Regions from separate parts of the Camelimonas sp. FR25 genome, predicted to be linked through region 2. Evidence: predicted binding sites of a transcription regulator. Region 2 holds the regulator's gene; each other region holds the start of a gene.
What was found. Region 2 encodes PhoB, which activates phosphate uptake and scavenging genes when phosphate is short. Its sites were predicted from a motif close to TGTCATNNANCTGTCAT; they were not measured.

Region 1 (10,183 bases), on a different contig from region 2:
CTGGGCATTGCTGTTGAGCCTGCCCCCAGGTCCGGATCGTTGATCGGATCCTTGTCTGGATCTTGGGGCCTGCCCCTGGCGCCGCCCTGGTATGGGCTGGCCGGGCCCGGGCAGCGGGAGAGCATCAGGACAGCAGGCGGCGGCGCCGCCGCTGGTCCCTGCAAGGCGCGTCCGCTGGTCGCGCCTTTTTTGTCGCCTGCGCAACAAAAAGGGGCCCGGCGATATCGCTGGGCCCCTGAATTGTCCGGGTCGCTGTCCTGGAACGCCAGGCCGCCTTCAGGAGCCGAGGCGCCGCAGGCCGGCCTTGGCGATCTCATTGTTGGGATCGATGCCAAGGGCGCTGTTGAACGAGCCACGCGCCTCCTGGGGCTGCCCCAGCTTTTCCTGGGCGAGGCCGCGACCGGCCCAGGCGTCCGCAAGCTTGTTGTTGACGTTGAGCGCGGCGTTAAAGTCTTCCAGCGCCTTGTCATTGCGCCCCAGCACCAGCTCGCTCTGACCGCGCGCCGCATAAGGCGCGGCGACGAAGGGGTTGCGGTCGATGGCCGAGTTGAAGTCGAGCACCGCCTGGCTGTGATTGCCCTGGCGCTGATAGATCAGCGCGCGGGCATGGCGGGCTTCCGCCGATTCCGGATTGAGACGGATGGCGTTGTCCATGTCGGACAGGGCGCCCGCCAGGTCATTCTGGGCGCGCCGCAGATTACCGCGGGCGATGTAGGCCGGGGCGTAATTGGGATTGGCGTTGATGGCGGCGCTGAAGTCCTGCTCCGCCGCCGCCGCCGCGCCGCTCTGGCGCTGGGCGAGGCCGCGGTTGGTGTAGGCCGCCGCATCAGCCGGATCGAGCCGGATCGCCTGGCTGAAGTCGTCGATGGCCTTGCGATAATTGCCGGTGCGGGCGTAAGCGGCGCCGCGCGTATTATAGGCGCGGGCGCTGCCCGGATTGTTGCGGATCGCCTCGCTGAGCGAGCCGATATTGGCGCCGGTGACTTCCGGGTCCTGGTTGACGACCTCGGCGACATTGACCGAACGCTGCGGGCTGACGGTCTCGCAACCGGCGAGGGCAAGGGCGAGCGCCGCGGCTGAGAGCACCGCAACGCCGGGTCTGGATAAGGTCAATTGCACGGTCATCCCTCGACAGATGCGACGCGGGCGCTGTCTGGCCATCGCCCGGGTCTCCTGCGGCGGCCCGCCTGCCGGGCCGGTTACCATTACGGCGCCGGACCGCATGGGCGGAGACGGCCACCAGGTTTGCTGACTTACGATGCGGCTTGCGCCATGGCGCGGCCCGGACGTGACCGATCATACCAGGATGCGAAGATGCTGACGCATCCGCATCCAGACATGCTCAGGCGCCGCACGGGCTTAGCCAGAACCCGATGAGTGAAGCTCATCTGGTTCTGGTATTATACCAGGATGCGAAGATGCTGACGCATCCGCATCCAGACATGCTCAGGCGCCGCACGGGCTAGACCAGAGCCCGATAAGTCATGCTCGTCGGGTTCTGGCGCCGCGCGTGGCGATACGGGCGCCAGCGTCCATCCCGCCCAAAACTGGCGAAGGTGTGGCGCGGTCGCCCATGTCCTTCACGGCGCATGGCGTCAGCGCGTTGTCGCGCAGGCGCCAGGGCGCCGTTACGAAAGCGGCTGATCCCGCAAGTGTATCGGGGAATTTCGTTAATAAACTGGCGCCGGGCTGCGCAGGTTCCGTGGCGCGCTGATCGCGCCTGCCGCGCCGCGTGAGGGCTGACCCAGGACAGGATGTGCGTGGCGTCAGCAGCCGACTGTCAGGCGGCCGAAGCATTGCCCACACCTGAATCGCAGGCGCACAAACGACAAACGGCCCCGTGGGGCCGTTGGACGCGCCTGAACGCGGCATTTCCGTAATGGGGCTGGGCAGAAGCCGTGAGGCTGTCGCCCGCATCCTGTCCGGAGATATCTGCTGACGCTGCAGTCGCGTATCGCCAGGCTGGCCGGACACATCCGACATCACAACCTGGCTACCATCACATCTGGCCGCGCGACCTCAGCGGCCGCGCCAGATATGACTTAGCGTGCAGGGCGCGCCTTCATCGGCAGCAGGCCTTCGCGCTGCAGCTTCTTGCGGGCCAGCTTGCGGGCGCGGCGGACGGCTTCAGCCTTCTCGCGGGCGCGCTTCTCAGAGGGCTTCTCGAAATGGTCGCGAAGCTTCATCTCACGGAAAACGCCTTCCCGCTGCAGCTTCTTTTTCAGGGCCCGGAGGGCCTGATCGACGTTGTTGTCACGGACAAGTACCTGCACGCGAATTCGTCCCAAGGTTTGATTTGAAAAGAGGCAATCGTTCGGAGCGAATGCCCGGATTGCGCCGTTGGATTGCGGGTACCAGATAACATCCGGCGTGTCCATAGCCGCCAGGAGGAGAGTCATGTCGGGCCAGAGCCAAAAACAGCGCATGATCGCAGGGCTGCCCTACGATCCAGCCGACCCGGAGTTGCAGGCTGACGCGTTCAAAACCTTCGCGTGGCTTGCGCGCTACAACGCCACGCTGGCCATGCCCGCCTCCGGTCGCGGGGCGATTCTGCGCGAGGGGCTCGGCCTTGTTGGCGAAGGCGCGGTGATCAGGCCGCCGTTTCATTGCGATTATGGTTACAATATCGCGCTGGGGCCAGGGGCCTTCCTCAATTTCAACTGCGTTATCCTCGACGTCTGTCCGGTGCGGATCGGCGCGCGCACGCAGATTGGGCCGATGGTGCAGATCTATGCCGCCGACCACCCGCGCGACGCCGCCAGCCGCGCCCGTGGCGTGGAGTTCGGCAAGCCGGTGACAATCGGCGATGATGTCTGGATTGGCGGCGGGGCGATCATCACCCCTGGCGTGCGCATCGGCGATGGCGCCATCGTCGGCGCAGGCTCCGTGGTGACGCGCGACGTGCCAGCAGGGGCGACGGTGGCGGGAAGCCCCGCGAGGATCATCGCCAGAGCCGGGAGTGCGGTCTAGGCGGCTGGCCAGTGAGGGCCTTGCTGACGCGGCCCTTACTCCGGGGTGACGCGGGTGACGTGGCCCATCTTGCGGCCTGCGCGCGCCTCGGCCTTGCCGTAGAGGTGCAGGCTGGCGCCTGGCTCCGCCAGAATCGCCTGCCAGGCGTCGATGTCGTCACCGATGAGGTTGGTCATGGTGGCGCGGCCATAGCGGCTGACGTCGCCGAGCGGCCAGCCGCACACGGCGCGCACATGCTGCTGGAACTGCGAGGTGCGGGCCCCTTCGATGGTCCAGTGACCGCTATTGTGGACGCGCGGCGCGGTCTCATTGACCAGCAGCGTCTCGCCATCGGCCAGCACGAACATCTCCACCGTCAGCACGCCGACATAGTCGAGCGCGTCTGCGATCTGACGCGCTGCGGCGATCGCCCGTTTGGCCAGCGCCGGCGACAGGCTGGACGGCACGGTGGTGACGTCGAGGATGTGGCGCTTGTGGACGTTCTCGCAAACATCGAAAGCAGCGAAGTCACCCGTCGCCGTGCGTGCGCTGACTACCGAGACTTCCTTGGCGAAGGGCACGAAGCCTTCGAGGATCGCCGGGGCGCGGCCGATGGCGTCAAAGGCTTTGGCGGCGTCATCGCCGTCATTGATGCGCACCTGGCCCTTGCCGTCATAGCCAAAGCGGCGGGTCTTGAGGATGGCGGGGCGGCCAAGCCGGGTCAGCGCCGCCTCAAGGTCGGCGACCGAATCGACCGCCGCGAACGGCGCCGTGCCGACGCCCAGGCTGGCGACGAAGGATTTTTCGGCCAGCCGGTCCTGCGAGGTCTCCAGCGCCTTCAGGCCAGGGGCCAGCGGCTTGCGCGCGGCGATGAAGGCGGCGGTCTGCGCCGGGATGTTCTCGAACTCATAGGTGATGACGTCGACCTGCGCGCAAAAGCGCGCCAGCGCCGCCTCATCGTCCCAGGCGGCCTCAATATGGCTGTCGGCGACCTCAAAGGCCGGGCTGCCGGCTTCCGGGCAATAGATGCAGCATTTCAGACCATAGCCGGCGGCGGCGATGGCCATCATGCGGCCAAGCTGGCCGCCGCCGAGAATCCCAATGGTCGCGCCTGGTCGCAGCATCGCGCTTTCCCTGCCGTATCTGTAATGAGGTGGCCGCTCAGGCCTCGTCGACCGGGCGCAACGCCACGGCGTCCGTCTGGCGGGCGCGCCAGGCGTCGAGCCGTTCGGCCAGCGCCGGGTCATTGAGCGCGAGCACGGCGGCGGCGAGCAGCGCGGCGTTGATGGCGCCGGGCTTGCCAATGGCCAGAGTGCCGACCGGAATGCCGCCAGGCATCTGCACGATCGACAGCAGGCTGTCCTTGCCTGAGAGCGCCTTGGACTCAACCGGCACCCCAAACACCGGCAGCGGCGTCATGGCGGCGGCCATGCCCGGCAGATGCGCGGCGCCGCCAGCGCCAGCGATGATCACCTGAAACCCGGCGTCGCGGGCGCCTCTGGCGAAATCCACCAGCCGCTCCGGCGTGCGATGGGCCGATACAATCCGACTGTCATGGGCCACGCCCAGCGCGTCGAGCGTCTCGGCGGCATGCCGCATCGTTGCCCAGTCAGACTGGCTACCCATGATAATGGCGACCGGAACGCGACCCGCGCCGTCACGCCCGCCATCTCTTTTGCCCGTGCTGTTGGCCATGAACTTCTCTCACGCAGAAAAAGCGCTGTTATCGGCAAGGTGGCTGTTTCGCAAGTTTTTTCGGGCCAGAGGGAGGCTGGAGCGCAAAACAGCGCCAGGCCCCGCCAGAACACTGGCGCCGGGGCGGCGCGCTTTCAGCCTCAGGCGATAATGTCCGGCGTCAGTTCATCCTCAAGATGAATGATACGGTCTTTCAGCAGCAGTTTACGTTTCTTCAGCCGCTGCAATTGCAGCAGATCGGCGACGCCGGTCTCGGTAAGGGCGTCAATGGCGGCGTCGAGATCGCGATGCTCCTGTTTCAGTCGCGCCAGCTCCACGCCCAGCCGCTGCTGCTCCAGACCAGGGTCGGGCATTGGGCTATTGTCATGGTCTGCGATCAGATCTGTTCCTGGCTCAAGGGCGTCGGTCATCATGCATCCATGGAGGGTGGCGCCGCGTCCGCCCAAAGTGGCGGGGCGATAGCCAATAAAACGGGTCCGCGAAGATGCTGACGCATCCGCATCCTGAAACGCTCAGGCGCCGCACAGGCTTAACCAGAACCCGATGAGCCATGCACATCGGCTAAGGGCATAAGCACCTGTCGCCGTGACGTTTTTAACGCACGACGGCATCACGGCGCCGGAACTACAATTATGCGATTCGGCGTCCCCGAGGGCAAGTGATCACAACTGCGTCACCACAGCGTCCTGCATATTGTCCTATGCGTCATGCAGGGCGCTGCGCAACGCAAGGGAATGCCCCGCGCTTGTGCTGTGGCGGTTGGGGCTACGCCTCTGGATCAGGCAAATTGCCCGGCGTTTGCGCCACGCCCGCAGGTCATTGCAGCGCCATCGCCGCACTGAGGGGCTTTCATTCGCCATGATCTGCGTGTCACACTCCTGTCGTCCGAAACGACGAAAGGATACGTCATGAGCGTGCAGTCCCATCTGTCGGAACTGGAGAGGCGCCATCAGGCTGTCGAGCGTGAGCTCGAAGCGGCGCGCAGGCAGCCCGCGACGCCCGATGTCGCGCTGACCGAGCTCAAGCGGAAAAAGCTCCATCTCAAGGAAGAGATCGTCAAATTGCGCACACAAGTGAATGGTCACGCGCTGCATTGACGTTGAGCGGTCGCTGACCTCCGTTACCGCAGTCAGGACAAGCGACACAAGCATGGGGCCCGGCGATGTCCGCCGCGCCCTTTTTTATGCCTGACGCCAGCACCCAATGAGCGTGACAGATCGCGTTCTGATCAAGCCCGTGCGGCGCCTGAGCATGTCAGCATCTTCGCATCCTGGTATGACGCGCGTCGCAGCCGGAGCCGGTCTGCGCCGCCGATATCGCAGCGGCGCTGCCTCTACAGGGCGCGGACGCGGTCGCGCAGCAGGAATTTCTGCAATTTGCCGGTCGAGGTCTTGGGGATCTCGGCGAAGACGATGGTCTTCGGCACCTTAAAGCGCGCCAGTTTCTCGCGGCACCAGTCGATCAGTTCGGCCTCGGTCGCGGTCTTGCCGGGCTTGAGCTCGACGAAGGCGCAAGGCGTCTCGCCCCATTTGTCGTCTGGCCGCGCCACCACCGCCACATTGGCCACCGCCGGATGCTTGTACAGCGCGTCCTCCACCTCGATGGACGAGATGTTTTCGCCGCCCGAGATGATGATGTCCTTGGAGCGGTCCTTCAGCTGCACATAGCCGTCCGGGTGCATCACGCCAAGATCGCCGGTGTGAAACCAGCCGCCGTCGAACGCCTTCTGCGTCGCGGCCGGGTTTTTCAGATAGCCCTTCATGATGACATTGCCGCGCATCATCACCTCGCCCATGGTCGCGCCATCGGCGGGCACAGGCTGCATGGTCTGCGGATCGAGCACGGCGACGGCGTCGAGCACCGGATAGGGCACGCCCTGGCGGGCCTTCTTCTGCGCCTGCTCCGCTGCGGGCAGGGCGTCCCACGCCGCATGCCATTCATTGACCACCGCCGGGCCATAACTTTCGGTGAGGCCATAGACATGGGTGACCTGGAAACCGGCGGCGGCCATGCCGGCCAGCACCGCCTCAGGAGGCGGCGCGGCGGCGGTGGTGAACGACACCGCATGGCTGAAGGCGCGCTTTTCGTCGTCGGGCGCGTTCAGCAATGTCGCCATGACGATGGGCGCGCCGCACAGATGGGTGACGCCATGATCGGCGATGGCGTCAAAGATCGCTTTGGCCCGCACCTGGCGCAGGCAGACATGGGTCCCCGCCACCACGGATACCGTCCACGGGAAGCACCAGCCATTGCAGTGGAACATCGGCAGCGTCCACAGATAGACCGGATGCTTCGGCATGGCGCAGCTGATGACATTGCCCATGGCCAGCAGCGCCGCTCCGCGATGGTGATAGACCACGCCCTTGGGGTCGCCGGTGGTGCCTGAGGTGTAGTTCAGCGAGATCGCGTCCCATTCATCGTCGGGATGCGCCCAGACAAAATCATCGTCGCCGCCGGCGATGAAGCTTTCATAGGTCTCGCGTCCGATCAGCTCGCCGCGACCGTCAAATTCCGGATCATCGACGTCGATCACCAGCGGCTTCACCGTGGCCAGCGCCAGCGCCTCGGCGACGACGCGCGAGAACTCGCGATCAGTGATCAGCACAGTGGTTTCGGCGTGGTCGAGGGTGAAGGCGAGGATGGCCGCGTCAAGCCGGGTGTTCAGCGTGTTGAGCACCGCCCCGCTCATCGGCACGCCATAGTGGCACTCCACCATCTCCGGCGTGTTGGCCAGCATCACCGAGACCGTGTCGAAACGCTTGACGCCAGCCTTCTGCAAGGCCGAGGCGAGGCGGCGGCTGCGCTGGTACAGCGCACGATAATTGCGTCGCAGCGGCCCGTGGATCACCGCCAGCTGATCGGGAAAGGTGGCGGCGGCGCGCGCCAGATAGGTCAGCGGCGTCAGCGGCTGGAAATTGGCGGCGTTGCGGTCGAGGTCACGGGCGTAGATCGAGGACATGCGCGCTCCAGCAGCGTCGAACCGGCGGCGGCGCACAGGCGGCGCGACGCCCCGGAAAAATCGCCTGAATGGACACCGTTTGCGCCGGGCTGACAATAGTTCCATGGTCGGGGCTGCGGTGGCGCAAGCGGCCCATGGCGCGACATGCCGGCCACCGCTTACAGGTCGCGGGCCAGTATCGGGTTGCGTGCATTTGTCCGTTTGAAGGGGGCGGCCGACGGGCGAGGGGTGTGCGGCGCAGCGCCAGGCGATATGGTGACAGGGCGGACCGCCGTCATGTGGCGCCCCGCGCCAGTGCGGATACGCTGGACGCCACGCGCAGGCGCCTCGCAGGTCACACAGTTTGCGCAAAGGGCGCGCCACATGCGCCAGCGTCACCGCACGAAGCCAGCTGTGCGCGCCAGGCGGCGATCAGGTCTGGCGCATGGGTCTGGAAACTGGGTCTGGCGCGTGGGTTTTGCGCATCGGCAATGGCGACGGCGCAGACGCATGGCGTCTGGCGGCGCAATGAACAGCAGCGGAGATGCGGCGCGCGTGCGGCGCCATCTCCAAGGATTGATGGACGCGGCGTGGCCGTGTCCCGGGGCAGAGGGACGGGTTGTTCCAGATGGCGAAAGCAACAGGCGGAAACAGCGCGACGACGGGCGATTGGGCGACTGTCCACGCCAGCGCCATGGCGCATCCGGAAGCATTCTGGAAGCAGGCGGCGGAGGGCATCGACTGGATGCGCAAGCCGAAGACCATCTTCGACGCCAGCGCCGGCGTCTATGGCCGCTGGTTCAGTGATGGCCGGCTCAACGCCTGCTACAATGCGGTTGATCGCCATGTTGAGCGCGGGCGCGGCGCCCAGCCGGCCATCATCTATGACAGCCCGGTCACCGGCTCAAAGCGCGTCATCTCCTACAACGGCCTGCTGGCTGAAGTTAACCTGCTGGCGGCGGTGTTGCAGGGGCTGGGCGTCAGCAAGGGCGATCGCGTGGTGATCTACATGCCGATGGTGCCAGAGGCGGCCATCGCCATGCTGGCCTGCGCCCGGCTCGGGGCCATCCATTCGGTGGTGTTCGGCGGCTTTGCGGCGCGCGAGCTGGCGACCCGGATCGCTGACGCCAAACCAAAGGTGGTGCTGGCGGCCTCCTGTGGCGTCGAGGGGCAGAAAATCGTGCCCTACAAGCCGCTGCTCGATGAAGCACTGGAGCTGGCGGGCGAGAAGGTCGCCTGTGTGGTGCTGCAGCGTCCGCAGGCGGAGGCGAAGCTGTGCAAGGGCCGCGATCACGACTGGGCCACCCTCGTCGACCGGGCCCGCGCTGCTGGCAAGACCGTCGATTGCGTGCCGGTCGACGCCACGGCGCCGCTATATGTGCTTTACACCTCTGGCACCACCGGCAAGCCCAAGGGCGTCGTGCGCGACACCGGCGGCTATCTGGTGGCGCTCAACTGGTCGATGAAGGGCCTGTATAGCATCGAGCCAGGGGAGGTGTTCTGGACCGCCTCCGACGTCGGCTGGGTGGTCGGACACAGCTATATTGTCTATGCGCCGCTGGTGTATGGCGCGACCAGCGTCCTGTATGAGGGCAAGCCCGTGGGCACGCCTGACGCCGGGGCGTTCTGGCGGGTGATCGCCGACCATGGCGCCAAGGCGCTATTCACCGCCCCCACCGCCTTGCGGGCCATCCGCAAGGAGGATCCCGAGGGCGAGCTGCTGCAGAATTACGACCTCAAGGGCTTCCGCACCCTGTTTCTGGCCGGCGAGCGCGCCGATCCGGAGACGATCCAGTGGGCGGAGCGGGTGCTCAAGGTCCCGGTGGTCGACCATTGGTGGCAGACCGAGACCGGCTGGGCCATCGCTGGCAATCCGGTGGGTCTCGGCCTGCTGCCGGTGAAATATGGCTCCACCGGCGTGCCGATGCCTGGCTATGACGTGCAGATTCTCGATGAGGCGGGCAAGCAGGTTCCGTCCGGGACCATGGGCTCCGTGGCGATCCGCCTGCCGCTGCCGCCTGGCTGCCTGCCGACCTTGTGGAACGACGAGGCGCGCTTCCGCGCCAGCTATCTGGACGACTTCCCAGGCTACTATCGCACCGGCGACGCCGGCTTCATTGATGAGGACGGCTATATCTTCGTGATGGGCCGCACCGACGACATCATCAATGTCGCTGGCCACCGGCTGTCGACCGGCGGCATGGAGGAGGTCATCGCCATGCATCCGGCGGTGGCGGAATGCGCGGTGATTGGCGCCCGCGACGCCATCAAGGGCGAAATCCCCTGCGGCTTCATCGTGCTGAAGCGCGGCGTCACCCAGTCGCCGCTCGACATCGAAAAAGAGATCGTCGCTTTGGTCCGCGACAAGATCGGCCCGGTCGCCGCCTTCAAGACCGTCGTCACCGTCGGCCGCCTGCCCAAGACCCGCTCCGGCAAGATCCTGCGCGGCACGATGAAAAAAATCGCCGACGCCGAGGCGTGGACCATGCCGGCGACCATCGAAGACCCGAGCGTGCTGGATGAGGTGGCCGAGGCGCTGGGCAAGCCGCGAGGCTGACAGGTCTGGCGGTCGCTCGCGGCCAGCCTGCCCCTTGCCGAGGC
Region 2 (10,183 bases):
CCATGGCCTCAGCCCAGCTTGACGAGGTGGTGATCACGGTGCGCGATTATGGCCCCGGCGTGCCGCCCGAGCATGTGCCCCGCCTGACGGAGCGGTTTTACCGCGTCGACGCTCAGGCCAGCCGCGGCAAGGGCGGCTCCGGGCTTGGGCTCGCCATCGTCCGCCATATCGTCATGCGCCATCGTGGCCGCCTGCAGATCGAGAGCCAGCCAGGCGAGGGCGCGCTGTTCCGGGTGATGTTGCCGCTGGCAGGTTGAGGCCGGGCGGTCTGCCGACCGGACGCAACGTCAGTTAGCTATGGCGTCGGCGGGGGCCTTGCAGCCGCCACTGGGCCTGCCGATGATTCCGCTGCCGCGATTGTTACAATGCCAGTCATGAAGGCCAGAATATATTGACAGGGCTGGCGTTTGCGCCGTCATACAAGCGTCATCCGCGCGGCCTAAAACGGCGGCGCTGAGACAGGCGCTGACCGCTTGCTGGATCAGCCGCGCCGCTGGGCGCAATCCGGTTGGATAACCCTGGAGAAGATCCGTGACCTTCAAAACGCTTGCCGTCGCCGCTGGCATGGCCCTCGCCGCGTTCATCGCGCCGGCCTCGGCTGCTGAAATCTCCGGCGCAGGCGCCAGCTTCCCTTACCCGGTCTACGCCAAATGGGCGGAAGCCTGGCACAAGGAAACCGGCAAGAAGCTGAACTACCAGTCGATCGGCTCTGGCGGCGGCATCAAGCAGATCCGCGCCCGCACGGTCACCTTCGGCGCCACCGACGCGCCGCTGAAGGGCGCTGACCTGGAGAAGGACGGCCTCGTCCAGTTCCCGATGGTGATGGGCGGCATCGTGCCGGTGGTCAATCTGGAAGGCGTCAAGCCGGGCGAGCTGGTGCTCGACGGTCAGACCCTGGCCAATATCTATCTCGGCAAGATCAAGACCTGGGACGACGCCGCCATCAAGGCGCTGAACCCCGACGTCAAGCTGCCGTCGTCGGCCATCGCCGTGGTTCGCCGCTCGGATGGTTCGGGCACCACCTTCAACTTCACCGATTATCTGACCAAGGTCAGCGCTGAGTGGAAGGAAAAGGTTGGCTCGGCCACCGCTGTTGAATGGCCGGTCGGCCTCGGCGCCAAGGGCAACGAAGGCGTCGCCGCCAACGTCAGCCAGACCAAGGGCTCGATTGGCTATGTCGAATACGCTTACGCCAAGCAGAACGCCATTTCTTACGCACGCCTGAAGAACAAGGCCGGCAAGGTGGTCGCTCCTGAGAGCAAGACCTTCCAGGCCGCCGCCGCCAACGCTGACTGGGCCTCGGCTCCGGGCTTCGGCGTCATCCTGACCGACGAGCCGGGCGACGACAGCTGGCCGATCACCGCCGCCACCTTCATCCTGATGCACAAGAAGCCCAACAAGGCTGAAGACGCCGCCGCAGCGCTGGAGTTCTTCAACTGGGCCTTCGAGAAGGGCGGCCCGATGGCTGAAGAGCTGATCTACATCCCGATGCCGGCCTCGGTCGTGGCCAAGGTGCGGGAAGAGTGGAAGCAGATCGCCGTCAAGTAAGACGCGCAACGGATGGCGGCGGGGCCAGGGCTTCCGCCGCCATCTGCCCATGGCGGATGGTGATGCCTCCGCCAGCGCGCCAGGGCTCTGGCCCTGCCATGGCGCCATGGCGACACTGGCCGGAACAATGTTGACGCGAGGCTTGCCGCAGCCTTTGGCGGCTTGCCACAGCCCGCCGCCGCCAGGTACAGCGAAACGTCAGCAAGGCCACGGCCTGTGACGTGCTCTGCGGAGCAGGTCGCGGCGCGCCACGGCTGAGCGCACCATGAGCGGCGCGGCGCCTGCGCCATGTCCGCAGCTATTGGGCCGGTCGCGGCCCGTCGATCTGCCGGCGTGGAGCCTGTCCCCACGCCAGACCTTATCGCAGGACCTGAAGAGCGCCGGCAGGCGCGCCAGGCGACCTGCCCATCAGTCGGGGCTATGATGAGCGATACGCCAATGACCGGACATGCCGCCAGCATGCCGACGCTCGCGCCAGACAAGAGTTCGACGCTCGGCCGCTATCGCATCGGCGACAGGCTGTTCCTCAATCTGACCCGCACCTCAGCGCTGCTGGTGCTGGCGCTGCTCGGCGGCGTCATGCTGGCGCTGATTGAAGGCGCGGCGCCGGCGCTGCGCGAATTTGGCTTCGGCTTCCTGACCTCGCAGTCGTGGAACCCGGTGACCGAGAAATTCGGCGCCCTGGCCCCGATCTATGGCACGCTGGTGACCTCGCTGATCGCCATGCTGATCGCCGTGCCGGTCGGGCTTGGCATCGCCATCTTCCTCACCGAGCTGTGCCCGCTGTTCCTGCGCAGGCCGATTGGCATCGCCATCGAGCTGCTGGCTGGCATTCCCTCGATCATCTACGGCATCTGGGGCCTGTTCGTGTTCGCCCCCTTCCTGCAGGACACGGTGCAGCCGTTCCTGATCAAGGTGTTTGGCCCGATCCCGGTGCTGTCGACCCTGTTCGCCGGTCCGCCCTATGGCATCGGCATGCTCACCGCCGGCCTGATCCTCGCCATCATGGTGCTGCCGTTCATCACCTCAATCTCGCGCGACGTGTTCGCCACCGTTCCGCCGGTGCTGAAAGAGGCCGCCTATGGCGTCGGCTGCACCCGCTGGGAGGTGGTGCGCAATGTGGTGCTGCCCTACACCCGCGTCGGCGTCATTGGCGGCGTGATGCTGGGCCTTGGCCGCGCTCTGGGCGAGACCATGGCCGTGACCTTCGTCATCGGCAACGCCCACAAAATCTCCGCCTCGCTGCTGGCGCCGGCGACGACGATCTCGGCGACGATCGCCAACGAATTCACCGAGGCGGTGGGCGAGGTTTACACCTCCTCGCTGATCGCGCTCGGCCTGCTGCTGTTCATCATCACCTTCATTGTTCTGGCCATCGCGCGCTACATGCTGCTGCGCCTTGAGCTGAAGGCGGGGAAATAACTCATGGCTCAGGACAACCCCACCACCACGGCCGCCGCCAGCGCCCGACGCACCGTCCCCGGCGCGCTCTACGCCCGCCGCAAGGGCCGCAGCAATCTGATGATGGCGCTGTGCGTCGCCGCCTCGGCGCTGGGCCTCGCCTGGCTGGTGCTCATCCTCGCCGGTCTCGTCATCAACGGCGCCGCGGGCCTGTCGCTGGCGGTGTTCACCGAGCACACGCCGCCGCCTGGCTCGATGGGCGGCCTGCTCAACGCCATCATCGGCAGCCTGATCATGACGGGGCTCGGCATCGTCATCGGCACGCCGATCGGCATTCTCGCCGGCACCTATATGGCCGAGTATGGCGCCAATTCGAAGCTGACCACGGTGGTGCGTTTCATCAACGACATCCTGCTCAGCGCCCCGTCCATCGTCATCGGCCTGTTCGTCTATGAGGTGATGGTGGTGAAGATGGGCCATTTCTCCGGCCTCGCCGGCGGCGTGGCGCTGGCCATCATCGTCATTCCGGTGGTGGTGCGCACCACCGAGGACATGCTCAATCTGGTGCCGAACCAGCTGCGTGAGGCCGCTTCGGCCCTGGGCATGCCGCGCTATCTGGTCATTCGCCGCATCGCCTATCGCGCCGCCCGCGCCGGCATGATCACCGGCGTGCTGCTGGCCATCGCCCGCATCTCCGGCGAGACCGCGCCGCTGCTGTTCACCGCGCTGAACAACCAGTTCGCCAGCACCAATCTCAACGCGCCCATGGCCAGCCTTCCGGTCGTGATCTTCCAGTTCGCCCTGTCGCCCTACAAGGACTGGCAGCAGCTGGCCTGGACCGGCGCCCTGATCATCACCATGTCGGTGTTGACCCTGTCCATCCTTGCGCGTGTCATCGCCGCGCGTAGCCGCCAGTGAGCCGGGAGCCGACCATGACCATGTCCGCCCGCACCACCGCCGGGGCCACCATGGCTCCAGCCCCCACCATCGCAGGAGCAAGGCCGCAGATGTCGCCCGCCGATGAGAAAATCTCCGTCCGCGACCTGAAGTTCTTCTACGGCGACTCGCTTGCCCTGAAGGGCATCTCGCTGCCGCTGTACGAGCGCAAGGTCACGGCCTTCATCGGCCCGTCGGGCTGTGGCAAGTCCACGCTGCTGCGCATCCTCAACCGCATGTACGACCTCTACCCGGGCCAGCGCGCCGAGGGCGAGGTGCTGCTCGACGGCGAGAACATTCTGTCGCCGAAGCAGGACCTCAACTTCCTGCGCTCGCGCGTCGGCATGGTGTTCCAGAAGCCGACGCCGTTCCCGATGAGCATCTATGACAACATCGCCTTCGGCGTGCGGCTGTATGAGAAGCTGTCGAAGTCGGAGATGGATGAGCGGGTGGAGAGCTCGCTGCGCCGCGCCGCGCTGTGGAACGAGGTGAAGGACAAGCTCACCGCCTCGGGCCAGAGCCTCTCCGGCGGCCAGCAGCAGCGCCTGTGCATCGCGCGCACGGTCGCGGTGAAGCCCGAAGTGATCCTGCTCGATGAGCCGTGCTCGGCGCTCGACCCGATCTCGACCGCCAAGATCGAAGAGCTGATCGATGAGCTGAAGGCCGAATACACCATCGCCATCGTCACGCATAACATGCAGCAGGCGGCGCGCTGCTCCGAGTACACCGCCTTCATGTATCTGGGCGAGCTGATCGAGTTCGACGAGACGTCGCGGATTTTCACCACGCCGTCTGATCAGCGCACCCAGGACTACATCACCGGCCGCTTCGGCTGAGCCGCGGCGGGCGTAGCCCGCCAGTCCTGAACCCATTTGCCGCGTCAGGCGTCGTCGCCTGGCGCCGTTCCACAAATGCGCCGCAGCAGTCGGGCGCCATGGCGCCTCAGGCGCCGCCGCTCCGCAGGGGAGTACAGAGCATGGCCGAGCACATTGTTTCCGCCTATGACGCCGAACTGGCGGCGCTGCGCGGTCGCGTGGTGGAGATGGGCGGCATCGCCGAGAAGATGCTGGACGACGCGACCCGCGCTCTGGTGCGCCGCGACGCCGAGCTTGCCCAGTCGGTGATCAACACCGACAGCCGCCTCGACACGCTGCAGCGCGAGATCGAGGAGCACGCCATTCTCACCATCGCCCGCCGCCAGCCGATGGCGGTGGACCTGCGCGAGATCATCTCGGCCATTCGCGTCGCCGGCGACGTCGAGCGCATCGGCGATCTGGCCAAGAATATCGCCAAGCGCGCCGTGGCCATCAGCGGCCAGATGCAGCCCGCCCGCATCGTCGTGGGCGTCGAGCATATGAGCGATCTGGTGCAGGAGCAGCTCAAGGACGTGCTCGACGGCTTCATCCAGCAGGACGTTAACGCCGCCATCGACGTGTGGAAGCGCGACGGCGAGATCGACGCCCTGTACACGTCGCTGTTCCGTGAGCTGCTGACTTATATGATGGAAGACCCGCGCAATATCGGCTTCTGCACCCATCTGCTGTTCTGCGCCAAGAATATCGAGCGTATCGGCGACCACACCACCAATATCGCCGAGACCATCTATTATCTGGTCACCGGCAATCCGCTGGTCTCCGAGCGCCCGAAGAAGGATTCGAGCAGCATGGAGCCGCTCGGCGACGGCGCCTGACGCTGGCGCGCCACTGTACTGCCTGGGCGCGGCGCTGAGCCGGCCAGGCTGAAGACTGTTTGTGTTGACTGGCATGAATGGCCGCGCGGGCTTCGCGTGGGCAGGGAGCCTGCGTCCTGCGCAGGCGGCCCGAGGATGATCGCGACGGCGCGGCGCCCGACCTGAACGGCGGCGCAGCCGGGGCGGCCGCTGGCGCAGAGGCGCCGCAGCAGGCGCCGGGAGCGGGTCGCGCGCGAGGAGTACACGATGGCTACACGCATTCTGATCGTTGAGGATGAGGAATCCCTGGCGCTCCTGCTCCGCTACAACCTTGAGGCCGAGGGCTATGAGGTCGACAGCGTCGCCCGGGGCGATGAGGCCGAAGTGCGGCTGCAGGAGGCCCCGCCGGACCTGGCCCTGCTCGACTGGATGCTGCCTGGCCTGTCGGGCATCGAGCTGTGCCGCCGCCTGCGCCAGCGCGAGGAAACCGCCCGCCTGCCGGTGATCATGCTGACGGCGCGCGGCGAAGAGGCCGAGCGCATTCGTGGCCTCGCCACCGGCGCCGATGATTATGTGGTCAAGCCATTCTCGGTGCCGGAGCTGCTGGCCCGTGTCCGCGCCCTGTTGCGCCGCGCCAAGCCCGGCCATGTCGCTTCAATGCTTAGCGCCGGCGACATCGAGCTGGATCGCGAAACCCGACGGGTGCGCCGGGCTGATCGCGAGTTGCACCTCGGCCCGACCGAATTCAAGTTGCTGGAATTTCTGATGCAGAGCCCCGGCCGGGTGTTCACCCGCGAGCAATTGCTCGACAGCGTCTGGGGCCGGGACGTCTATATCGACGAACGCACCGTCGACGTGCATGTCGGCCGCCTGCGCAAGGCGATCAATCGCGCCCGCCAGCCCGACCCGATCCGCACCGTGCGCGGCTCCGGCTATTCCTTTGACGAGACGTTTGCCCGCGCCTGAATGGCTTGCGTCCGGGCCTGAGGCGTTTGCGCCCGGGCCTGTAGGGTTGGGGCCCGCGCCTGCGGCGGTCGCCAACCGGGACAGGGCAGGCCGCGCGGTCGTGCGCCTGCGCGCCGCCATCGTGCGCTGCGACGTCGTGCGGGACGGCAATGCCGATTGGGCATGGTGAGGGCTGTCCAGGGCAAAGTCTGATCAACCGCGTCAGCCAGCTACAGAGCTGCTGTTTTCCGCGCGCCGCCCGTTGCGCCATGGGCGCCCGCGTGACGCCGCCGCGGGCAAATCGCCCTTTTCCAGATTGCGCTCCCCCCTCACGCCTGGCCCAAACAAAAACCCGCCTCGCGGCGGGTTCATGAAGAGCGTGTTTGCAGCTACATCGCGCAGCGCGCGGGGGCCGTCTGCCTCAGCTCAGTTGCTGCGACGGTCGCGCCGCCGCTCCGGCGGCTGGTAGGCGATGCGGCTGTGGAAGTTGCAATAGGGGATGCCTGGCGTCGTGCGGTTGCCGCAGAAGCAGAAATCCGCCGTCGTCGGGTCGCCCATCGGCCAGCGGCACATGTTCTCGCGCAGCTCCATGATGGTGACGCGCTGGGACTCCGGGGCGGCCATGGCGCTGGCCCCGCCTGGGGTCTGGGTGACAGCGGCGGCGGCTGGCGCTGCGGCCGGGGCCTCGGATGCCAGCGACACCGTGTTCAGCACGGTCGTGCTCTGCACCACTTGAATGGCGGCGACTGCCGCGCCGGCCCGCGCGCCCACGGCGGCGACGGTCCGCGTGGCGGTGGCCACGGTCACGGTCTTGCGCTGCTTCTGGGCGCCAGAGGCGTTGGATTTGGCGCGGCCCGACAGGCCGAGCCGGTGCACCTTGCCGATAACGGCGTTACGGGTCACTCCGCCCATCGCCGTGGCGATCTGGCTGGCGCTGAGCCCTTCGGCCCAAAGCTTTTTCAGCAGTTCGACGCGTTCGTCGCTCCAGCCGCTTCCAGCCTCGCTCATACGTTCCTCCGCACCATAATCGCACTTGCAGAAAATTTGCGTAAACGCGCCGAATAAATCCAGCTACGCAAAACTTCACTCCGCCCCACAGGCGGCGCCACGAGATATCGTGGGATACTGTCCCGACCATACAAGATGGCGCCAACGGCCTACAACCACGCGCAGACCGTCCTGACCGTTTTCCCCAGGAACATGCTGAAAACGAGTCCGTGATCACGCTTTTTCAAGGATTTATCTGGCGTGGACCCGCCGGACGTGGAGACAGGGCGGGATAACACAGCAATCTGGCGGCGGCCATCACTACCTGTGCTTGAAGGGCCCCGGGGCCTGTCGCCGTCATGTGCGCGTCACGTCGCCAGGGTGTCCTTCCGGCAGCCGTGGCGCAGGTCGGGCCGGGCTGATGCATATGGGCGCTGTGCGCCTGGTGACGCAGGGGCAGGGCGATGGCGGCGCGGCGGTCAGAGGTTCTGTCGCCTGCGCCGCCGCAGGCACGCGTCAGCATGGGTTATGGCGTTGCGGGAATAAGGACTGGTCAGAATTGATCAAATACTGGGCGCTGCGCTGCGCCGAGGCGCCTGCGGTTGTAGCGGTCCACTGATTGACAGATTCCGTGCGCACCTTAAAATACCGCAAGTGCCGCCCTCGACAGGGCGGCACTTTGATTTTCATGGGCGCACAGGCTGCTGGTCGGCGTCCGTCTGCACAGGGCGACTGTTGCGCTATGGCTGCGACAGGGCGCTATTTTGCTGTTTTTGCATCGCCTGGCGCAAGGCCTTTTTGGGTGGCGACAGGGGGTGCGCTCACGCGGCGCCATCGTCGGCATGGACAATGTGGATGTCCGGGCAGGCGCCGCCATCAGGGAGTGCGGTTCGTGACGTCGCCGCTTTTGCCAACTTTTGCGCGTGTAGACCTTCAGTTCGAACGGGGCCAGGGTGTCTGGCTGACGGCGCGCGACGGCGAGCGATATCTCGACTTCGGCTCCGGCATCGCCGTCAATTCGGTCGGCCACGCCCATCCGCATCTGGTGGAGGCGCTGACCGCCCAGGCGCAGAAGCTGTGGCACACCTCCAATCTGTTCCGGATTCCGGAAGGTGAGCGGCTGGCGCAGCGGCTGGTCGACAACAGCTTCGCCGATCAGGTGTTCTACACCAATTCGGGCGCCGAGGCGCTGGAGTGCGCCATCAAGATGGCCCGCAAGTTCCATGCGGTGAACGGCCAGCCTGAGCGCTTCCATATCATCACCTTCGAGGGCGCCTTCCATGGCCGCACCCTCGCCACCATCGCCGCTGGCGGCCAGGCCAAATATCTTGAGGGCTTTGGCCCCAAGGTCGAAGGCTTTGACCAGGTGCATGTCGATGATGAGGAGGGGCTGAAGGCGGCGATCGGCCCGCAGACGGCGGCGATCCTGATCGAGCCGGTGCAGGGCGAGGGCGGGGTGCGCGTTGTGCCGCCAGCCAAACTCCGGCAGTTGCGCGAATTGTGCGACGCCCACGGCCTGCTGCTGATTTTCGATGAGGTGCAGACCGGCGTCGGCCGCACCGGCAAGCTGTTCGCCCATGAGTGGTCGGGCGTCACGCCAGATATCATGGCGATCGCCAAGGGCATCGGCGGCGGCTTTCCGCTGGGCGCCTGCCTGTCGACGCTCGAGGCCGGCAAGGGCATGACGCCTGGCACCCACGGCACAACCTTCGGCGGCAATCCGCTGGCGGTGGCGGTGGGCAACGCCGTGCTCGACATCGTGCTGGCGCCTGGCTTCCTCGACCATGTCAACCGCATCAGCCTGTTGCTGCGTCAGCGCCTCGCCGAACTGCGCGACCGCTTCCCGCACATCATCCAGGAGGTGCGCGGCGAGGGGCTGCTGCTCGGCCTGAAGCTGAACGTGCCGAATACGGCGTTCTCCGCCGCGGCGCTGCAGCACCAGCTCATCCTGGTCGGCGCTGGCGACAACACCGTGCGCCTGCTGCCGCCGCTGGTCATCAGCGAGGAAGAGGCCCGCGAGGGGCTGGCCCGCATTGAGGCGACCGCCGCCGCGATGCAGCAGGAGCTGCGCGGCGTCCGTGCGGAGGCTGCGCCATGAACGCGTTTTCAGGGGGCGCGCCGCAGGCCGGCGCTGTCAGTTTGTCACCGGAGACATTGAAGGATCCGAATTTGTCGACTTCGTCGCAGCCGCGGCGCAATTTTCTTGATCTCACCGATTTCACCGGTGAGCAGTTGCGCCATGTTCTGGAAATCAGCGCCGGCCTGAAGGCGGCGCGCCGCCGTGGCGAGCGCGCCGCCCACCGGCCGCTCGTCGGCAAATCGCTGGCGATGATTTTCGACAAACCGTCGACCCGTACCCGCGTTTCCTTCGACCTGGCCATGCGCGAGCTGGGCGGCGAGACCATCATGCTGACTGGCGCCGAGATGCAGCTGGGTCGCGGCGAGACCATCGCCGACACCGCCCGCGTCATGTCGCGTTATGTCGACGCCATCATGATCCGGATTCTCGATCATGGCGCCATGACCGAGCTGGCGGAATACGCCAGCGTGCCGGTGATCAACGGCCTGTCGAAGCTGTCGCATCCGTGCCAGATCATGGCTGATCTGCTGACCTTCGAGGAGCGCCTCGGCCCGATCACCGGGCGCAAGGTGGCGTGGACCGGAGACGGCAACAATGTGCTGGCCTCCTGGGTGCAT
Region 3 (10,183 bases), on a different contig from region 2:
CAGCGAGATCGTCAGCCCGGTCAACGTGTCCGTGGTGCGCGGCCCGGCGGCGGAGCCGACCAGCGCCGCCTACACGGCGCTGTTCCGCAAGGTGCGGGCGCTGCTCGATGATGGCGACCGCTCAGCGGATGCGCGCATCCGCCTCAATTGCTGGACGCACCTGCTTTTGGCGATCAGCCAGTGGGGGCGCGTGTGGCTACCGCGCTATGAGACGGATGGCTATGTCCGCGCCGCCGATAGGGTGGCCGACATTTTTCTGTATGGGCTTCTCCCCGGCGATCAACCCCGCCGCGCCGCGCCTGCCACGGGCGCATCTGCTGAGGCGCCGGAGGCGGAACGTTCTGGCGTCGGCGCGCGACGCCGCCATGTCGCCACGGCGGCGCTGACGGCGGCCAATGATCCGTTCCTGTCACGCGAGGTGTTTCTGCGGGCGGCGACGCGGCTGTTCAGCGCTCATGGCATTCATGGCGCCTCCGTCGAGCGCATTTCCGCCAGCCTCAACGCCACCAAGGGGGCGTTTTATCACCACAACGCCGACAAGCATGAGCTGATCGCCGCCTGCTTCGACCGCTCCTTCGCCATCATCCGCAACGCGCTCGATGCGGCGCAGCAGCGCGCGGCCGGCCGCGACCGTCTTGAGGAGGCGGTGGCGGCGCTGGTGCGGTTCCAGCTGTCTGAGGCAGGGCCGTTGCTGCGCATCACCTCGCTGGTTGGGCTGCCGCCAGCCGAGGCCGCCGGCGTGGTCACCACCGTGAACCGCCTGTCCGAGCGCTTCGCCGGCTTCGTCATTGACGGGGTCATCGATGGCTCGCTGCGCCCGGTCGACCCCACCGCCGCCGCCCAGGCCTTGCAGGCGACGATCAGCGCCGCCGCCTCTGCGCCCCGCTGGATCTCCGGGATCAACCAGGACAACGCCGTGACCTTGCTGGTCACGCCGCTGATGCATGGTTTCTGCGCCGGCCAACCGCGACCCATGCCGCCAGACGCAGTAACCGATGCCGATGAAAGGCCAAGGGCCGACGCACCGCGCCGGCCCGCCAGATCGACCCGCAACGCCGGGAACTGACGCGACAGACAGATCGCGCAACAGGGAGGACCAGACATGCAGCCCGCCGCACGCCGACGACAGACGCTCGCCCTGATGGGCCTTGGCCTCGCCGCCTGCCTTACCCACAGCCTGACCGCCGCGCCAGCGCGCGCCGAGCCAACGCCGAAGCCCGGCGGCACGCTTGAAGTAGCCACCCTTTACCGGGCGCTGCCCACCCTGACCTGGGACCCCGCCGAGTGGAACTGGAAGACCAACCACGACACCGGCCAGATGTATGAGCAGCTGTTCGTGGCTGATCTCAGCAAGGCGAAGCGGCTGGGCGGCCCACATTCCTTCTATGCCGACGCTTGGCTACCGTCTGACGCGATCAAGGGGGAGCTGGCCGAGAGCTGGGAGTGGAAGCAGAATCCGACCCGCCTTGTCGTCAAGCTGCGTGAGGGCGTGCGCTTTCCGGAGAAGCCTGGGGTGATGGCGGCGCGCGATCTGGTGGCCGACGACATTGTCTACGCCTACAACCGCATCAACCAGAGCGCCAAAAAAACGGCCGGCTATTACGATTATCTGGAGAAAGTCGAGGCGACTGACCCGCGCACGGTGACCTTCACCTTCAAGACCTTCAATTCAGAATGGGATTACCGCTTCGGCTACGGTTATTATTCCGGCATTTACCCGAAAGAAGTTGTCGACGCTGGCATCACCGACTGGAAAAACCTCAATGGCTCCGGCCCGTTCCGGCTCAGCAATTATGTCCAGGGCAGCGCCGCGACCTATGTGCGCAATCCGGATTACTGGGGCACGGAAAAGATCAATGGCGAAACCTTCAAGCTGCCGCTGGTCGACCAATTGGTGTTCCGCAATATCCGCGATCCCTCGACGGCCAACACGGCGTTGCGCCAGGGCAAGGTCGACATGCTGGAATCGGTGCGCTGGTCCGACGTCGACCAGCTGAAGAAATCAGCGCCGCAGCTGAAATGGGCCAAATGGCTCAATATGTCGGGCCAGTTCCTCGCCATGCGCATGGATGCCAAGCCGTTTGACGACATTCGCGTGCGCCGCGCCATGAATATGGCGGTGAACAAGAAGGAGATCGTCGAGGCGTTCTATGGCGGCCAGGCGGAGCTGTTCTCCTATCCACAGCACCCGGACTATCTCGGCTATTTCGAAACGCTGGACAAGATGCCGGAGAGCATCCGCGAACTCTATGAGTACAACCCCACCAAGGCCAAAAAGCTGCTGGCTGAGGCAGGCTACCCGAAGGGCTTCACCTTCAAGGCCCAGGTCTGCGCCTGCAATCCCGATCACATGGAGCTGCTGCCGCTGATCGCCGCCTATCTCGAACAGGTTGGCGTCAAGGTTGAGATCCAGCCGATGGAATATGGGGCGTTCCTGTCGACCATCCTGAGCAAGACCCATGCGCCAGGCCTGCTGTCCTCGACCCCCCACAGCAACCCGACCACAACCCTGCGCACCAGCTTCCTGCCCGGGCAGCAAGCCAACACCTCGATCTATCGCGATCCCGAATATGCCAGGAAGCTGGCCGAGGCTTACGCCGAGCGTGACGAAAGCAAGCGCCAGGAGATGATCAAGGCCCTGACCCGCGAAGCTCTCGACAAGGCCCCCTATATCTGGCTGCCCACCCCCTATGTGTTCACTGCCTGGTGGCCGTGGGTGATGAATTATGGCGGCGAGCTGCGCGCCGGCGCCAACCGCCCCGGCCCGATCTATGCCCGCATCTGGATCGACCAGGAGATGAAGAAAAAGATGGGCTACTGACGCCAGGCCACGTGCATGCTGACGCATCCGTGACCTGCATGGCGCGAGCGCGGAACGCATAAACCAGAGCCCGATGAGCGATGCTCAAAGGGCTCTGGTAAAGCCGGTTGTGCCTTCCCACGGGCGCGCTGATCCTGGCGCGCCAGTATCGCGAGGCGGCCACCACCGCGCCCGGGTCATGATGGCCCTGTGCGTGGCTTGCCGACGCCGCCTGACACATGCGCCCTGATCCATCCCCCAAAACTGACCCGAGAGGCAGGCTGCAGCTTCGCTGTCATCGGACTGACATCTGCGCGTCATCGCCGCTTCATATGCCCCCGCCACTATTCCGGCAGCTTCACTGACGGCGTCTTGCCCGGTTTGGTCGCCCTGTTCCGGTTTCGCGTCTCCCCTGTCCAGGGGCGCGGGCTGGCGGACAGGCGGCGTACTGGCAGGATGCTGTTCGCCGCCGACGCAAGGACGGGACCGCAGCCCATGCTAACCTTCGACAACCTCACCCGCCAATATGGCGCCAAACGCGCTGTCGACGGCGTGTCGATCGCCATCCCGAAGGGGGCTTTCGTTGGCGTGATTGGCCGGTCAGGAGCTGGCAAGTCGACGTTGCTGCGCATGATCAACCGGCTGGTCGACCCCTCCTCCGGTCAGATCCATTTCGATGGCGTCGACGTCACCCGGTTGCGCGGCGCCGAGCTGCGGGCGTGGCGGGCGCGTTGCGCCATGATCTTCCAGCAGTTCAACCTGGTTGGCCGCATGGATGTGCTGACCAATGTGATTATGGGCCGGCTCAACGTCATCCCCGCCCGTCGCGCCATGCTGAAGCTGTGGCGTGACGAGGATAAGGCGCTGGCGCTGGCGGCGCTGGAGCGGCTCGATATCGCCTCCCTCGCCGCCCAGCGCGCCGACCAGCTGTCAGGCGGACAGCAGCAGCGCGTGGCCATCGCCCGCGCCCTGATCCAGAACCCCGACATTATCCTGGCCGACGAGCCGATCGCCTCGCTCGATCCGCGCAATACCCGCGTCGTCATGGATGGCCTCGCCGCCGTGAACCGCGACTTCGGCATCACCGTGCTGTGCAACCTGCATTCGCTCGATCTGGCCCGCAATTATTGTGACCGGCTGATCGGCATGGCCAACGGCCGCGTCGTCTTCGCCGGCGCCCCCGAAGATCTCACCGACGCCGTCATCACCGAATTTTATGGCCTGGATGACGCCGTCGGCGAACCCGCTACTCCCGTCATTCGCCCGCTTGGCCGCCGCTATCCTGTTGCGGCCGGCTTCGCTGGCGCGAGCACGCTGGCGGCCGCGGGCGCCTGAGCCTTTCTGGATGCGGGCGCCCCGCATCTTCGCAGCCTCCTGTGACACGACCCTTCTCAAGGACTTACGCCATGACCACCCGTCGCCTGCTGCTCGCCGCAGCCGCAACCCTTGCGCTCGCCATGCCGATGGCCGCTGCCCAGGCTGTCGCCAGCGGCCCGGACGAGCTGGTCTTCGCCATCATCCCGGCGGAGAATTCCGGCACCGTGCTCGATCGCTGGACGCCCTTCACCGACTATCTGTCGAAGGAAACCGGCAAGAAGGTCACGCTGCGCATCGCCAATGACTATGCGGCGGTGATTGAAGGCCAGCGCGCCGGCAATATTCACATCGCCAGCTATGGCCCGGCCTCTTACGCACGCGCCCGCATGACCGGCGTCAAGATTGAGCCCTTCGCCATCGAGGTGAACCCGGATGGCTCGCGCGGCTATTATTCGGTGCTGTGGACCAAGGCCAATTCGCCCTACCAGAAGCTTGAGGATCTCAAGGGCAAGAACCTCTGCCTCGTCGATCCCAATTCGACCTCCGGCAATAATGTGCCGCGTCTGGCCATGAACAAGCTGGGCGTGAATCCCGATACGTTCTTCGGCAAGGTGGTCTATGCCGGCAGCCATGAGAATGTGATCTTCGCCGTCAATCAGGGAACCTGCGACGCGGGCTTCAATTTGTGGGTCAATGACAATGAATCGACCCTGAAGCGCATGTCCGACAAGGGCGCGGTGAAGGCCAGCGACTTCCGCCAGATCTTCCGCTCCGACCTGATCGTCAATTCGCCGTTCGCTTATCTCACCGATCTGCCGGCCGACCTGCGCGAGAAGATCGCCACCGCAGTCATCGCCATGCCGCAGAAGGCCCCCGAGGCGCTGCGCAAGATCTTCGACGGCAAGAACGGCAGCTATCAGCCCGTCGATCACAAGGCCTATGAGCCGATCATGGAGCTGAACGCCTTCGTCGACAGCCTGCGCAGGAAGCGCTGAACCGCCTGGCGCTGATCATGGCGCCGCGCATCACAATGCCGGGCGCTGCGCGGAGCGAAAGTTCCGCAGCAGCGCCTCGCCACAGGCGCAAGGTTTCGACAGGCGGCCCCTGCAACCGAAGGGGTCCTCGCAGCAGGGCCCTCGCAGGGAGGCCCCAGTCGTTGAGGCTCACATTCAAGCCCACTTGCAGGCCCACCTGCCGGCCCATCTGGCTGCGGGCCTTGTCACCCTTGCGCTGACGCAGTTCTGGAGGGCCCGGGCCCCGTGATCGTTTCTGACACCTCGCAGCCGCCGCGCGCGCTTGCCATGGCTGAGCCGTCCGCGGCGCTGGCGGCGCATGCGCGCAACTGGCGTGACGCCCAGCGGCGCAAGCGGCTGCACACGCTGATATTCTGCATCGGTCTCGCCGCAGCCACCCTGTGGTCAGCCTGGATGGCCGACGCCAATCTGGGCAAGCTGTTCGGCAATATCGGCAATTTCTTCAGCTATTTCGACCGCATCCTGACGCTGGATTCCGGGCCTGCCGCCGGCCAGCGTGTCTGGGCCGCGCCAGGCGAATGGATGTGGGGTCTCGGGCGCTGGCTGCCGCTGCTCGGCGACACCTTGCTGATGGCCTATCTCGGCACCTTGCTGGGCGCCATTGGGGCGCTGGCGCTGTGCTTCTATCCGGCCAAAAACATCACCCCCAACCCGTGGGTGCGGGTTTGCGTCAAGCGTGGCCTCGAATTCTGCCGCACCGTGCCGGACATTGTCTTCGCGCTGATCTTCGTCGTGGCTTTTGGCCTTGGCCCGATGGCCGGCGTGCTGGCCATCGCCGTGCACACGGTGGGCGCCCTCGGCAAGCAATTCTCCGAGGTGGTCGACAATATCGACATGAAGCCGGTGGAAGGCCTCGTCGCCACCGGGGCCGGGCGCTGGCCGATGATCCGCTTCGCGGTCGTGCCGCAGATGCTGTCGAATGTGGTCAGCTATGTGCTGATGCGCTTTGAGGTCAATGTGCGCGGCGCCTCGGTGATGGGCTTCGTCGGCGCTGGCGGCATTGGCATGGATCTGATCGAATCCATCCGCAAATTCTATTACGCCGACGTCTCCGCGCTGCTGGCGCTGATCGTGCTCTGCGTTTTCCTGATTGATTTTGGCTCCGAGAAGCTGCGTCACGCGCTGATCGGCCGTGAGGCCCATGCATGAGCACGCCTGCTGACGCCGCCCCCTCGCACCTTTCCCATGGCGTCGCTGTCAGCGCCGCCGACATCGCCCGGCTCAGGGCCGCCTATCCGGCCAGCTTCACCGCGCCGCTGTGGCGCCGGCTGGCGCCCTGGCTGATCACTTTCGCGGCGCTGGCGCTGGTGGCGCTGGCCCTGTGGCGGTTCGACTTCTCGCTGACCCGGATCATCACCGGCCTTGTGCGCATCGGCGACATTGTCTGGCTGATGCTGCCGCCATGGCCAGGCAGCGTCTCCCAGGCGCTGTTCGTGTTCAAGGCCATGGGCGAGACCATCGCCATCGCCTTCCTCGGCACGCTGGGCGCGGCGGTTCTCGCTTTGCCGCTGGCCTTTCTCGCCGCGCGCAACACCACCTTCAGCCAGATCGCCCGCTTCTTCACCCGCCGCAGCCTCGATTGCGTGCGCGGCGTCGACACGCTGATCTGGGCGCTGTTGTGGATCAATGTGGTGGGGCTGGGTCCGTTCGCCGGCGTGCTGGCGATCATGACCTCCGACATCGGCCTGTTCGGCAAGCTGTTCTCGGAAGCGATCGAGGCCGCCGACCGCAAGCCTGTGGAAGGCATCGCCTCCACCGGCGGCGCCCATTGGGGCCAGGTGCGCTTTGGCGTGCTGCCGCAGGTGTTGCCGATCCTCGCCGGCCAGGTGCTGTATTATTTCGAATCCAACACCCGTTCGAGCACCATCATCGGCATTGTCGGCGCTGGCGGCATTGGCCTTTATCTGTCCGAACAGATCCGGATGTTCGAATGGCAGGGCGTGTCCTTCGCCATCCTGCTGGTGCTGATCGCGGTGTCACTGATTGATCGTCTGTCCGGCAAGCTGCGGGCGGCGATCATTACTGGGGGTGTTCAGAAAGCGGCCTGACACCAGGTCGCGACCATGCTGATACATCCCCAACCTGCAAGGCCCGGGCGCCGCCCGGGCCTGACCGGCGCCCGATGCGCCTTGCGCAGCGGGTTCCATCCTTCACTCTGCATACCTCCGCGTGATCCCGATCGCGCAACCTTGGCCGGTGGGCGCTGCTCACCGGCCCTTTTCGTTTACGGCTGCCCGTTCAGGTTTCGATGTCGAGTTCAACCCGATCGGCGGCGAACAGGGTGCGGGTAGCCTGGATTGGCGCGCCATCCAGATCGACATTGACGCTGTCGACCACCAGCAACGCCCGCCCCGGCGCCAGCTCCAGATGCTGCGATTCCACGCTGTCGGCGAGGCGGGCCCGCACCCGCGTGCTGGCGCGGGTGTAGTCGCTGACGCCGGACAGCTGCAAGGCGCGGGTCATCGAGCCGCTGCGGGCGTAATCCGCATCCAGCCTGTCAAAGCGCGGCAGCGGCAGATGGGTGTGGGCCAGCGACAGCGGCGTCGCGTCACCGCTGCTCAACGTCACCAGTTGCAGCACCTGTGCGCCAGGCTCAAGACCCAGCGCCGCCGCGACCGCAGGCGGCGCGGCGATCGCGCCCGATGACAGCAAAACCCCAGACGCCTCCTTGCCCACCCTGGCGAGCGCCGCAGAGAAGCGGGTGCGGCGGCTGACCGGATAAGGCAGCGGCGCGTTCTCGACGAAGGCGCCTCGCCCTTGGGTGGCGCGCACCACGCCATCGGCGGCCAGCGTCGCCAGCGCCCGCCGCACGGTGTGCCGGTTGACGCCGAAGCTGGCGGACAGCTCCGCTTCGGTCGGCAGCCGGTCGCCCGGGGCCAGCCTTCCAGCATGAATGTCAGCCAAAAGCGCATCGGCGATCTGGCGCCACGCCGTGGTGCCGCCGCCACGCCTGATCTGGCGATCGGGCCCCGAGCCTTGCTGCAATTGCTGTGTCAGTTCACTCACCACGTCGTCCATCAATCGTCCGGTCGCGCCCAGGGCGCGGTGTTACAGGCGCAGGGCGTAAGCGGCGCACAGCTTTGCAGGCGCATGGCCGCCGCACAATCACAGGCCGTCGCAAGGCCCTTGCCCCCTGCCAGGCGTCCGCCCCCCAGCCACTGTCCGACTCTGTCACCGGCAGGTCATCCACCGGGCATTGAATAGCGGCGCGCTGCGTCATTCAGATGTCATGCGCCACGCATATTTGTCTACACAACCAGACAAGTTGATTGAGACATTTGGTGGATGAGTTTATCGCAATGCTGTGCACGACCCCCCCTGCTGATGCGCTGAATGCAGCGCCAGCCCCGAGCGTGACGGAGGCGCGTCAGGCTGTGATGGCCATTTGCGCCGAGGCCACCACCGCAGAACTGGCGGAGGTTGTCGCGGCCTGTGGCTATGCCGGCGCCATCCGTGAACTACGCCGCCCCGAATCCGGGCTGGTGATGGTGCGTGGCCGCATTGGCGGCGATGGCGACGCTTTCAATCTGGGCGAAATGACCATCACCCGCTGCGTCGTCCAGCTCGATGGCGGCGAAGAGGGTTACGCCTTCACCCCAGGCCGCGACCGCGACCGGGCCCGCAAGGCGGCCGAAATTGACGCTTTGTTGCAGAGCCCGGCGCACGCCGGGGTGGTGCAGGCGGCGTTGCAGCCGGTCAAGGCGCGCATCGCCGCCGATCTCGCCCAGACCGAGGCGCGCATCGCCGCGACCCGGGTGAATTTCTTCACCATGACCCGCGGAGAAGACTGATGCGCGGTTTCACCGATGCGGCGATTGAATCGCAATCCGTGTTCCGGGCGGTGATGGAGGCCATGGCCCGTCCGACCAGCGTGCAGCCGCTGACCATCGCCGTCGAGGCCCCGGCCCCGCTGTCGGCGGAGCTCGCGGCGGTCGCCCTCACCCTCGCCGATACGGACACGCGGCTGTGGCTGGATGAGGCGCTGCGCGCCTCCCCCGAGGTGACGCATTACCTGCGCTTTCACACCGGGGCGACGCTGACCGACGACGCGGCCAGCGCTGACTTCGCGCTGGTCAGCGCGCCCGAGCTGTGCCCACCGCTCGCCGCCTTCCCGCAGGGCACGGCGCATTACCCCGACCAGTCCGCCACGCTGGTGCTGGAGGCTGGCGGCTTCGCCGCAGCCGACGGGGCGCAATTTACCGGACCGGGCATCGCCAGCGACGCCGCCGGCCGCTGCGCCGCCGAGCGGCTGCCGGCGGATTTCATCAGCCAGATCGCCGCCAATCGCGCCCAATATCCGCTGGGCGTGGACCTGATCTTCGTGGCGCGCGGCGCGGTTTCGGCCCTGCCACGCTCCAGCGCGCCGCACATGGCGCCCGCGTCGGCGACCGCGTCTGCTGCGCCAGCCGCCCACGCCTGAGGAGACTGACCATGTATGTGGCTGTCAAAGGCGGCGAAGCCGCCATCGCCAACGCCCACCGCCTGCTCGCCGACCGGCGGCGCGGCGACCGCGCCGTCCCCGAGCTCGACGTCGAACAGATCCGCGAGCAGATGAGCCTGCTGGTCGATCGCATCATGACCGAGGGCTCGGTTTACGACCGGGATCTGGCGGCGCTGGCGCTGAAGCAGGCGCGCGGCGACGTCACCGAGGCGATCTTTCTGGTGCGCGCCTGGCGCAACACCGTGCCACGCTTCGGCGCCTCGACCCCGGTGGACACGGCGCAGATGCGCATCCACCGCCGCGTGTCGGCGACGTTCAAGGATATTCCCGGCGGCCAGGTGCTCGGCCCGACCTTCGACTACACGCACCGTCTTGTCGATTTCGCCCTCGCGGCGGGCGGCGAGCCGGAAGCGCCGGCGGTGGCCGATCCCGGCGCCGACAGCCGCGACTGCCCGCGCGTCACCGACCTGCTCGATGGCGAGAGCCTGATTGAGCGCAACATATGCACCGGCGCGCCCGCCCCCGATCTCACCCGCACGCCGCTGGACTTTCCGGCGGAGCGCCCGCTGCGCCTGCAGGCGCTGGCGCGCG

Region 1: a site for PhoB is predicted at 5,513-5,529, ahead of AC6A67_RS04160 (YdcH family protein). Genes of this name have one in related genera too.
Region 3: a site for PhoB is predicted at 3,094-3,110, ahead of phnC (phosphonate ABC transporter ATP-binding protein). Genes of this name have one in related genera too.

Annotation. Positions count from the first base shown of each region.
Region 1 is NZ_JCAWFG010000035.1:289-10,471, reverse strand. Features, by position in the region: gene AC6A67_RS04190 (tetratricopeptide repeat protein) at 277-1,125, opposite strand; partial or broken gene rpsU (30S ribosomal protein S21) at 2,052-2,273, opposite strand; gene AC6A67_RS04180 (sugar O-acetyltransferase) at 2,398-2,970, shown strand; gene AC6A67_RS04175 (5-(carboxyamino)imidazole ribonucleotide synthase) at 3,006-4,073, opposite strand; gene purE (5-(carboxyamino)imidazole ribonucleotide mutase) at 4,111-4,644, opposite strand; gene AC6A67_RS04165 (YdcH family protein) at 4,785-4,997, opposite strand; gene AC6A67_RS04160 (YdcH family protein) at 5,553-5,741, shown strand; gene AC6A67_RS04155 (acyl-CoA synthetase) at 5,978-7,603, opposite strand; gene AC6A67_RS04150 (propionyl-CoA synthetase) at 8,211-10,139, shown strand.
Region 2 is NZ_JCAWFG010000099.1:22,337-32,519, forward strand. Features, by position in the region: gene AC6A67_RS14285 (ATP-binding protein) at 1-257, shown strand, start outside; gene pstS (phosphate ABC transporter substrate-binding protein PstS) at 532-1,548, shown strand; gene pstC (phosphate ABC transporter permease subunit PstC) at 2,008-2,970, shown strand; gene pstA (phosphate ABC transporter permease PstA) at 3,070-3,867, shown strand; gene pstB (phosphate ABC transporter ATP-binding protein PstB) at 3,957-4,721, shown strand; gene phoU (phosphate signaling complex protein PhoU) at 4,862-5,575, shown strand; gene phoB (phosphate regulon transcriptional regulator PhoB) at 5,822-6,520, shown strand; gene AC6A67_RS14320 (GcrA family cell cycle regulator) at 6,926-7,507, opposite strand; gene AC6A67_RS14325 (aspartate aminotransferase family protein) at 8,379-9,584, shown strand; gene argF (ornithine carbamoyltransferase) at 9,656-10,183, shown strand, end outside.
Region 3 is NZ_JCAWFG010000066.1:45,488-55,670, forward strand. Features, by position in the region: gene AC6A67_RS07685 (TetR/AcrR family transcriptional regulator) at 1-1,066, shown strand, start outside; gene AC6A67_RS07690 (ABC transporter substrate-binding protein) at 1,103-2,821, shown strand; gene phnC (phosphonate ABC transporter ATP-binding protein) at 3,296-4,135, shown strand; gene phnD (phosphonate ABC transporter substrate-binding protein) at 4,207-5,112, shown strand; gene phnE (phosphonate ABC transporter, permease protein PhnE) at 5,419-6,300, shown strand; gene phnE (phosphonate ABC transporter, permease protein PhnE) at 6,297-7,199, shown strand; gene phnF (phosphonate metabolism transcriptional regulator PhnF) at 7,390-8,157, opposite strand; gene phnG (phosphonate C-P lyase system protein PhnG) at 8,433-8,942, shown strand; gene phnH (phosphonate C-P lyase system protein PhnH) at 8,942-9,571, shown strand; gene AC6A67_RS07730 (carbon-phosphorus lyase complex subunit) at 9,583-10,183, shown strand, end outside.